DNA from 3 places in the Anaerosporomusa subterranea genome. Region 3 is predicted to be linked to each of the others. Evidence: riboswitches for the same ligand, from Rfam matches in the RefSeq annotation. Region 3 holds a riboswitch; each other region holds the start of a gene.
The links. A riboswitch is a leader RNA that binds a small molecule or an ion and turns the genes downstream of it on or off. The one in region 3 is predicted to bind thiamine pyrophosphate.
Positions count from the first base shown of each region.

Region 1: another riboswitch for thiamine pyrophosphate. It lies ahead of thiC (phosphomethylpyrimidine synthase ThiC); the one in region 3 lies ahead of cytX (putative hydroxymethylpyrimidine transporter CytX).
Region 2: another riboswitch for thiamine pyrophosphate. It lies ahead of thiM (hydroxyethylthiazole kinase); the one in region 3 lies ahead of cytX (putative hydroxymethylpyrimidine transporter CytX).

Region 1 is NZ_LSGP01000001.1:102,135-105,415, forward strand. Features, by position in the region: gene AXX12_RS00390 (MFS transporter) at 1-441, shown strand, start outside; TPP riboswitch at 749-885, shown strand; gene thiC (phosphomethylpyrimidine synthase ThiC) at 1,125-2,426, shown strand; gene AXX12_RS00400 (transporter substrate-binding domain-containing protein) at 2,693-3,281, shown strand, end outside.
Region 2 is NZ_LSGP01000017.1:206,810-210,090, forward strand. Features, by position in the region: gene AXX12_RS08500 (SIMPL domain-containing protein) at 1-144, opposite strand, end outside; gene thiE (thiamine phosphate synthase) at 283-921, opposite strand; gene thiM (hydroxyethylthiazole kinase) at 911-1,723, opposite strand; TPP riboswitch at 1,798-1,910, opposite strand; gene AXX12_RS08515 (DNA-3-methyladenine glycosylase I) at 2,085-2,645, shown strand; gene AXX12_RS08520 (ABC transporter substrate-binding protein) at 2,764-3,281, opposite strand, start outside.
Region 3 is NZ_LSGP01000017.1:767,021-770,301, forward strand. Features, by position in the region: gene thiM (hydroxyethylthiazole kinase) at 1-576, opposite strand, end outside; gene cytX (putative hydroxymethylpyrimidine transporter CytX) at 534-1,766, opposite strand; TPP riboswitch at 2,059-2,171, opposite strand; gene AXX12_RS10995 (RidA family protein) at 2,492-2,950, shown strand; gene AXX12_RS11000 (FAD-dependent oxidoreductase) at 2,964-3,281, shown strand, end outside.

The DNA.
Region 1 (3,281 bases), on a different contig from region 3:
ACGGCTTTCTTCTTGGCCATTTGGCTACTGCTGACTTTCTGGAATCAGGCCAAACCGCCTGAGTGGGTGTTATATCCGATTTGTTTAGCCATTGGTCTCGGGGTATCAGGGATTACCCTTACAGTCGCTTGCGTCAAAGAGGTTAATTCGTCACATATCACCGGCATGGCCGCAGGTGTTGCTAATTCAGGCGCGTTTGTTGGCGCCGCATTTTTACAACCCTTGTTTGGTTGGATACTTGATCAATATTGGCAGGGAGCAATCGAACACGGTGTAAAGATTTATCCAGCTATTGCCTATCATCAGGCGTTTTTACTGTGTGCTGCGGTACTGGCAGTTGGGCTTGTGTTCGTCTTGAATATCAAAGAAACGTACTGCCGCAATGTTGGCGATGAACTGCAAACCACGCTATCTATCGCCAAGGTCAGCCGGAATGGATGATAGTGAAGTACAAGATCCCGCAGAGTAAACGAAGATACATAAAGGTGTTTTTCTTTGACAGGGAAAGTTAGATAGCGACGAGAAAAATTGGCCGCGAAAACGCGAAAGGCGCTGCGCGAAGGAACGGGCTGGCTGAAACCGCCTTTTGATAGGCCGGTTAGCTTCGTCAATTTGTCTGACGCGAAAAACAGAAACACATCGTAGTACTTGTGTCCGCAGTAAAGGAGAATGCGATACAGGTTATGGGCTAACGAAGATGATTTACTATACAAGCTAAAGAAAATGCAGTACAATGAAACCAAATTGAATCAATCGCTAGGGGTGCCTAGTATTTTATCGCGCTTAAGTTTTAGGTGGGATAGGTACTAATGCTGAGAGGAGCTTGCTCCAACCCTTAAACCTGATGTGGTTAGTACCACCGTAGGAAAGCAGAATGAAAGGCTTGCCGTACGTTGGCAAGCCTTTTTTACTGCCAGCAAAGTAAAGTGCGACGGAAGAAAGCGGTTACGTTTGCTTAGAGTTCACAGAGGGTGCGTCGAGTGCACTGAGGGTTTTGGATCTATGAGTAAGAAACCGTAGCCCTCTGCGGGGCCCTCTGTGTGCTCTGCGTACTCTGTGGTTAACGTGCTCCGTCTTCCTAAGACCGCGCCAACAGTTAATTATTATAAAGGATGGTGTAAATAATGACCTATACTACACAAATGGACGCAGCCAGAAAAGGAATCATCACTGAGCAAATGCAAATTGTCGCCAGCAAAGAGAAAATGACTGTGGAAAACCTCCGTCAGTTAATTGCTGAAGGCAAAGTGGTTATTCCGGCGAACAAAAACCACACCCGTCTTAGTCCAGAAGGAGTCGGCCAAGGTCTGCGGACAAAAATCAACGTCAATCTGGGAGTCTCTAAGGACTGCAATGACATTAATTTAGAAGTGGAAAAGGCAAAATGGGCGATTGACTTAAAAGCTGAAGCGATCATGGATTTGAGCTGTTACGGCAAGACCCAGGAATTCCGCACGGCGCTGCTTGCTATGTCGCCTGTCATGATTGGCACTGTGCCGATGTATGACGCAGTAGGGATGCTGGATAAAGACTTAAAAGAAATCTCCGTCGATGAGTTTTTCTCGGTCGTGGAACGTCATGCTAGTGATGGTGTAGACTTCATCACTGTTCATTGTGGAATGAATCGGGCAACCGCGAAACGAGTGAAAGAAAACAAGCGTTTGACAAACATTGTATCGCGCGGCGGTTCATTACTTTTCGCCTGGATGGAGCTAAATGACCGGGAAAATCCGTTTTATGAGTATTATGACCGGTTGTTGGATATCTGCGAGAAGTATGATGTAACTATTAGTCTCGGTGACGCCTGTCGCCCGGGTTCGATAAACGATTCTACTGACCCGGCGCAGATTGAAGAACTGATCACTTTGGGGGAACTGACAAAACGAGCTTGGGCCAGAAACGTGCAGGTCATGATTGAAGGGCCGGGACACATGGCGCTGAATGAGATCGCCGCCAATATGCTGCTTGAGAAAAAACTGTGCCACGGTGCGCCTTTCTATGTACTAGGGCCGCTCGTCACTGATATCGCCCCCGGTTATGACCACATAACCAGCGCTATCGGCGGCGCTGTTGCCGCTGCAAATGGCGCTGACTTCCTTTGTTTCGTTACTCCGGCTGAACATCTTCGCTTGCCGAACCTTGATGATATGAAGGAAGGGATCATCGCTGCTCGCATAGCCGCGCACGCCGCTGACATCGCCAAAGGCATCCCGGGCGCACGTGATTGGGATAACCAAATGAGCGCAGCCCGAGCTGATGTAAACTTCCCGAGAATGCTTGAACTTGCTATAGATCCGGAAAAGGCAAGAAGATACCGCGCGGAATCGGCTCCTGAGTGTGAGGATACCTGCACAATGTGCGGCAAGATGTGTCCAATGAAAAACATGAAGAAGATTCTAAATGGTGAGGATTTAAGTATTCTATAAAATTGCAAAAAAGATGAAGGCCTCAACCCCGAATTGAGCAGGGCTGAGGTCTTCTTTAGGGTTGTTGTTGGTCTATGCAAGGCGTGATGAAAATTTCCCTAATGAAGAGAAAAGTATTCTTTGCGATTACGAAATGAACAGACAGCCTAATCGGTGTAGATATAATGTATACAGCTTGACATTTATTCATAGGCGTTGCTACAATTAAGTGTATTACACATTTGTGTTGAATTTTAGCAAAAAAGCAGACGAAAGGTTGAGAGATGATGAAGAATTACAAAACTATGCTTATTGCGTTGCTTTGTGTAGCTATTTTTGGCGTTATACTAACTGGGTGCTCTGGTGACAAAAAAGAAGCAGATAAAAAGGTGTTTCGAGTTGGTATGGAATGTGGTTATGCGCCTTTTAACTGGACCCAGACTACTGCTGATAATGGAGCAGTGAAAATTAAAGGCAGTCAAGAATACGCCTTGGGCTATGATGTAATGATTGCTAAAAAGATTGCCGAATCGATGGGCTATGAACTGGAAATCCACAAGATTGAATGGGATGGCTTGGCGCCAGCCGTAAATGCCGGCAAGATCGACGCCGCTATCGCTGGCATGAGTATCACCAGTAAGCGTAAAGAAACAGTTGATTTCTCTTCTGTTTATTACAATGCCGATATCGTTGCGCTGACGAAAAAAGACAGTCCTTTTGCCGCGGCTAAAGATCTGAATGGCCTAAAAGGCTCTGTTGCCACATCACAACTCAATACAGTTTGGTATGACTTGCTCAAACAAATTCCTGATGCGAAAATTCAACCAGCTATTGACAATGTTCCTGGTATGATTGTTGCGCTAACTTCCGGTAAGG
Region 2 (3,281 bases), 560 kb from region 3:
GATAGTCATTCGGGCAACATCAGGGATAACTTCTTTTTGACTAGTTCCAGTCACCTGTATCAGCGTTTTCGCAGCCTCATTGGCAAAGGCCGGAGCGGCTAACAGACAACCCATTGTCAGTAGGATAGCAACTTTTTTAAACATTTTCATAACCTCCAATATTTTACCTTCTATGTTATCAAACGTCTGATTTTTGAAAAGGTAACGGCATTTAAATCCAAATTGTTTTTTGGAAACGGTCGATAAATGCAGATACGGTTTCTATTTTCGCGCAGATAGTCGTTAATAGGCTAGTGCTATCAGTTGACGCAAATAGGCAGCGGCCCGCAAGGGGTCGGGCCGGGAGAGGATCGCCGAGACGACGGCGGCTCCATCTACCCCAACCGACATGACGCTATTGATGTTGGTCTCATTGATGCCTCCGATGGCGACTATAGGAATTCTCACCTTTGCCTTTATGGTTCGCAGTTCCTCCAGGCTGACACTATCCGCGTCGCTTTTCGTGCCTGTAGGGAAAATCGCTCCAATTCCCAAGTAATCCGCACCCGCTGCTTCTGCTGCCAATGCCTGCTCCAGAGTCGCAGTGGATACGCCGATAAGCTTCTCCGGTCCTACTATCTGCCGCGCAATATGCAAGGGAAGGTCCTCTTGCCCGATGTGCAGTCCGTCTGCATCGACCGCCAGGGCGATATCGGCCCGGTCATTAATAATCAGCGGCACATGATATTTGCCGGTGATTTGCTTGATCAAGACAGCCTGCTGATAGAAGTCTCTGGTTGATGCGTCCTTTTCCCGAAGCTGCACCAGAGTTGCTCCGCCGAGAATGGCTTGCTCGACTGTTGCCGCCAAATCCTTGCCGGCTAGCAGCTGCCGGTCAGTCACCAGATACAACGAGTAGTCGATACTTTGGTTACAGCTCATCAATTTTGCCACCCTTCTTCAGGATATCCGGATTTATTACTGAAACAGCATCAAATAGCCGGATATGAAAAGTGCCGATGCCGTCGCCTGGCTGCAACGAGGCATGCGCGAGTTCACCAGCTAATCCCATCGTCACAATTCCCGCCGCCGTTGCGGCGAACCAATCGTCGGCAGCCCCGCAAAAGCATCCGATCAGCGAGGTGGCCATACATCCGGATCCGGTTATTTGCGAAAGCAGCGCATGCCCGTTGTCGATACGGTAAATCCGATTTCCTTGCGCGATAATGTCTGTCTTACCGGTTATAGCAACCACGCAGTCAAGTTTGTGGGAGAGATTGCTCGCTACGCTTTCTCCGGCGTCTTCGCTTGCCACTGAATCAACTCCCTTGATTGCTACATCCAGGCCAGCGATGATTTTGATTTCCGACATATTGCCGCGAATCACCGTGGGACGAACCTCCCGAATAATTTGTTTAGCAGTAGACGTCCGCAGGCTTGTCGCCCCAACTCCAACCGGATCGAAAACAACAGGAATTCCTCTTTGACGCGCCTTTTGGCCCGTTGCCAACATCGATTCGATCGTCCGGGCATTTAGGGTTCCCATGTTGAGTACCAGAGCGGAGGCGAAAGAGGCCATTTCCTCTACTTCCGCAATATCATCGGCCATGACCGGGGAAGCGCCGATTGCAAGGGTAATGTTGGCGCAGTCGTTCACCGTTACGTAATTCGTTATGTGATGAACAAGTGGTTTTCTCTCTCTTAATCGCAGTAGATTGTCAGCAATTTTTTGCAGTACTTCCATTGTCTTATATACCCCCCATATCATCGTTTCTCGATAATAATAAAAGCGCATCCGGCTGGATGCGCTGCAGAAATATACAATCACTTCGCTCATCCCTACGCTGGCGTTATCCAGATCAGGTCATAGGGTCACAAACATCCTCGGGTTTGTATCTCAGCCGGCCTTTCCAGCTCCCCTGAACTTTCATTATTCTATTTAGTTATAGTTTACCACCTTCCAACAAGAAATCAACTGTCTTGGGAAACGATCGTCCCTTGTGGCGAAATAGCAAAAATTGTACGATGACATACAGGTATCTTATCGTTTTGTATATAATAGAGGGAGGTATTCGATGGATTTGTGAATAGGGAGGTTAACCATGCTGCAACGGTGTACTTGGGCTGGTCAAGATGAATTAATGATACGTTACCATGATGATGAATGGGGAGTTCCGGTATATGATGACCGGAAGCTATTTGAAATGTTAATACTGGAAGGAATGCAGGCAGGACTTAGCTGGACTACTGTTCTAAAAAAACGGGAGAACTTTCGTCAGGCTTTCGATGGGTTTGATGCCCGTAAAATTGCTCAGTATGATGCTGGAAAAGTGGCAGAGCTTATGGCTAACCCCGGAATTATCCGTAACCGGCTTAAAATCAATGCTGCGATTGAAAACGCCAAACAGTTTTTGGCGATGCAGGAATTGCATGGCAGCTTCAGTCACTTCATTTGGCAATTTGTTGATAGCAAACCGATAACCAACCATTGGACAAGCTCGTCTGAAGTACCGGCTACTTCGATCGAATCAGACAGGATGAGTAAGGCATTACGTAAACTGGGTTTTAAATTTGTCGGCTCGACAATCTGCTATGCGTTTATGCAGGCCACAGGCATGGTAAATGACCATACAAAAGATTGCTTTGTGCGAAAACAAGCTTATTGACAGACTGGGCAGGGATGTTGTTTACGACGAAGAGGATGCAGAAGAGACCGCCTAAAAGCGTTGATGCTTTTTAGGCGGTCTCTTCAATCGCGAATTAAACTGACCAAGCCGGTATGTATTATTTACTCCACTGAATATCAGAAGCGTAAATATACTCGTCTTTGCGTGGCGTGAAATTGATTCTCTTGGAAAAGCCATATGCATTTTCCTGGAAGTACAAGGGAAGAAGCGGCAGGTCCTTCTGCAACTGGCGTGTTGCCTGTTGCAGGAATTGAGCCCGCTCGTTCAGCCTGGCAGTACTGTCAGCCTGATCAATATAGTTGTCAAATTCGGGATTGGTATAAAAAGAGCGATTGGATGTCCCGTATCCCGGCTTTTTGTCTTTGCTATAGAAAAATGCCCGGTACCAAAAACCGGCGTCCGCATTTTCCGACGTCCAGCCGATTAAGCTGACGGTCGTTTTGTCCGCAAGCCGCGTGTAATCAAAATACAGTGCTTTAGGCATCAGGTTCAGTTTAACGTTAATGCCGATTTTTGCCCATTGGCTGGCGATAGCTTCAGCAACCTTAGAGTCATTGGGATACCGGTTGTTCGGCGCATCCAAAGTTACGGTAAAGCCGTTCGGATAACCGGCTT
Region 3 (3,281 bases):
GTTAGCCAAAAGGGGATGTCCGTTGTCGATGCGGTACAGGCCCTGATTGCTGACAATGAGGTCCATTTTGCCAGTAATCGTGACAATGCAATTCAGTTTTTTTGCTACCGTTTGCGCCGCTTGGTCACCATCTGCCGTATCAACCGCCGAGTCTACTCCGCGAGTGACTGCCTCGAAACCGGCCAGAGTTTTGATTTCCGACATATTGCCTCTGATCACCGTTGGCTGCACAGCTTGCAGTATTTGGCCGGCCGCTTGCCTGCGAAAAGACGTAGCCCCTACTCCTACCGGGTCGAAGATGACTGGGATGCCGAGCGTATTGGCTTGCTTGCCGGCCGCGATCATTGATTGCACTTTGGTCGCGTCAAGGGTTCCAATGTTGATCACCAGCGCCGCTGCGTGGCTAACCATTTCTTCCACTTCCTGCGGGTCGTTAGCCATGACCGGCGATGCGCCAATAGCCAAAGTGATGTTAGCACAGTCATTAATTGTTACATAATTCGTCAAGTGGTGGATCAGCGGCTTCGATTTCCTTATGGCTGCGAGGGCTTGGGCTGCTGTTTGCAGTATGTCCATGTGTTGGCAAACCTCCCGACAATTGTATAGATAAACGCGGTGACGATAATGACCGGAATCGTCGCGCCGAGCGCAAGTTTAAGATCAAGGAATTGATAATATAGGGCTATCCCTACGCACCAAACCGCCAAGGCAGACCAGTTTGCCTGTAGTTCTGGACGGATGCGGCGATTCTTTAATATGAAGTAATCTGTCAGCAGTATCGCGAATAATGGCGCAAATACTGAGCCGATGGCTAACAAGAATGAAATGTATTGTTCCATATCAATGATGAGGGCAAGCGCCGCGCCCAGTACCGTGACCGCCATGGCCATATGTTTTTCGTTGAGACCAGGACAAAGAGTGGCGATACTGACTCCGGCCGAATAGGCGTCCATGAAGGTGGTTGTAATAGTTGCCAGGATCACAATCCCTAAGGCCGCAAGACCTAGATTTGCTGCTAGCATGACTGCCGCCGGATCGGCATTGCCGGTTTTGACGGCAACACCAAGACCAATGAGGTACATCCAGCAGCTTCCAGTGAAATAGCCAATAAAGCTGCCCCAGGCAGCACCTTTGCCAGAACGGGCAAATCGGGTGTAGTCTGCGGCCAGCGGCAACCAAGATAGAGGCATGGCTATGCTCAGCTCGATCGCTTCCGTGAAACTCAGCATCCCTGCGGCTGGCTGCTGAGCCACCACCGGGTTCCGCAGCACGGCCCAGCTCAATACTACGGTTAAGCCAAATAACAGCCAAACTGCTGCCATGTTGAGCTTCTTCCAGCCGCTTTCCCGACCGAGAGCCACCCACAGCAGGATTAAAGCGCCGATAGTTACGCTCCAAATTGTGGTGTTATCAATCTGGAATAGAATTTTCGTGATTTCGTTGACAGAACGGGCCGCCGAGAGGATCATAATTGTTGTCCAGCCAATCAACTGTAGCACATTCAACAATGCGAATAAGCGGGCGCCGTAAGCGCCAAATGAAATGCGCGTCGACTCAATCGCCGGCACTCGCTCCTGGAACCCGATCAGGCCAACCAGAGCCAGCAGGGTAGTGCCGATCAAATGCCCTGCCAGTATGGCAGTCGCGCCGCTGGCTAAGCCAAGTGGGGCAAGCAATCCGCCAGCGAGAATTTCCGGCACCGATACCGCGGCGCCGAACCAAAGAAACAGAAAGTGTTTGAAGCCAAGGGTTGATGTTGTATTCATAATTACACCTCTTTCTATGTAGCAAGAAAAACCGCTTTGCGGTCCTTGGGGAGCCGAGGTACGTTCAGCACAAGCCGCACTAGCGCCACAAGCGCTACTATGGACGGCCAAATGACACGATGCGCACGTGTGTGCGCATATTTTTTTTGTGCGTTCCCTTCGCGTAGGCGCGTAGCGCCTTTCGCGTTTTTGCGGCCAACCGCTAGCACGCTTTGCGTTCTTTGCGCTAACATACTTCCACAGTTATACTTTCTTGACGCTCTAAGAAAAGGCGCATCCGTACGGATGCGCCTCAGAAAATCTGCTGCATTCCCTACGCTGGCATTACCCAGATCAGGTTACAGGGTCATAGACCTTATCGGGTCTAAATCTCAGCCGGCCTCTCCAGCACCCCTTGCCTACACTATTATATTTATTCAATCATACACCCTGGGAGATCAGGAATCAATAGAAAAAATCTAAACAGAAGTATGCTTGTCATGGGATTAGCGGTACTGAATCAGGAGAAAATAGGAATTGTCGGCAGGAGTCTGGCAACATCTATAGAATTGTCTCAAAGGTCGCTTCTCAAGGATGCGGTGAACAAGAAAACGGCTTAATCCTTCAGATTTTGCAGCTAAAGCATACTTTTCTGCGGATGGATATCACCATATATCAGGTGCGAAAAAAAGATTCCGTAGGGAAGGCGTTTGGCTGATTTTAAGGTTAGAAAGGTGGAAGAAAAAATGGGATTTGAAGACAAGCTAAATGAATTAGGACTAACCTTGCCAGAGGTGGCAAAGCCGGTGGCTGCTTATGTTCCTGCTGTACGCTGCGGTGATCATGTGTATACCTCAGGTCAGCTTCCGATCGTGAAAGGCGAGGTCAAGTACAAAGGCAAGCTTGGGCAGGAAGTAAGCCTTGAAGAGGGTTATGAGGCAGCCAAAATTTGTGCGCTAAACTGTCTGGCGGCGGTTAAAAGTGTGGCCGGCAGTCTTGACAATGTTGAGAAAATCATCAAAGTAGTTGGTTTTGTCAACAGTGCCGTCGATTTTACCGATCAGCCTAAAGTAGTCAACGGCGCATCCGAGTTAGTCGCCAAGCTGTTTGGCGAGGCTGGAACACACGCCCGCTCTGCCGTTGGTGTAGCCCAACTTCCTCTTGGCGCGGCAGTTGAAGTCGAAATGATTGTCAAAGTGAAATAGGAGGTATTCAGCAGTGGCGAAAAAAGTAATAATTAACGGCGGCGGCTGGGCCGGCTGTGCGGCTGCTCTGGCTGCGCGACAGGCAGGGGCAGAGGTTGAGCTGTTCGAACGGACTGACATGCTCCTCGGCACCGGCCTGGTTGGCGGCATTATACGCAACAATGGTCGTTTCTCTGCCACTGAAGAGTTAATTGCCATGGGCGGCGGCAAATTATTTCAGATTGCCGATCAGGTAGCTCGTCATAAGAATGTGGAATTCCCAGGTCACAAACACGTCTCTTTATACGATGTGGCGAAAATTGAACCGGCGGTAAAAAAAGCGTTGCTTGAA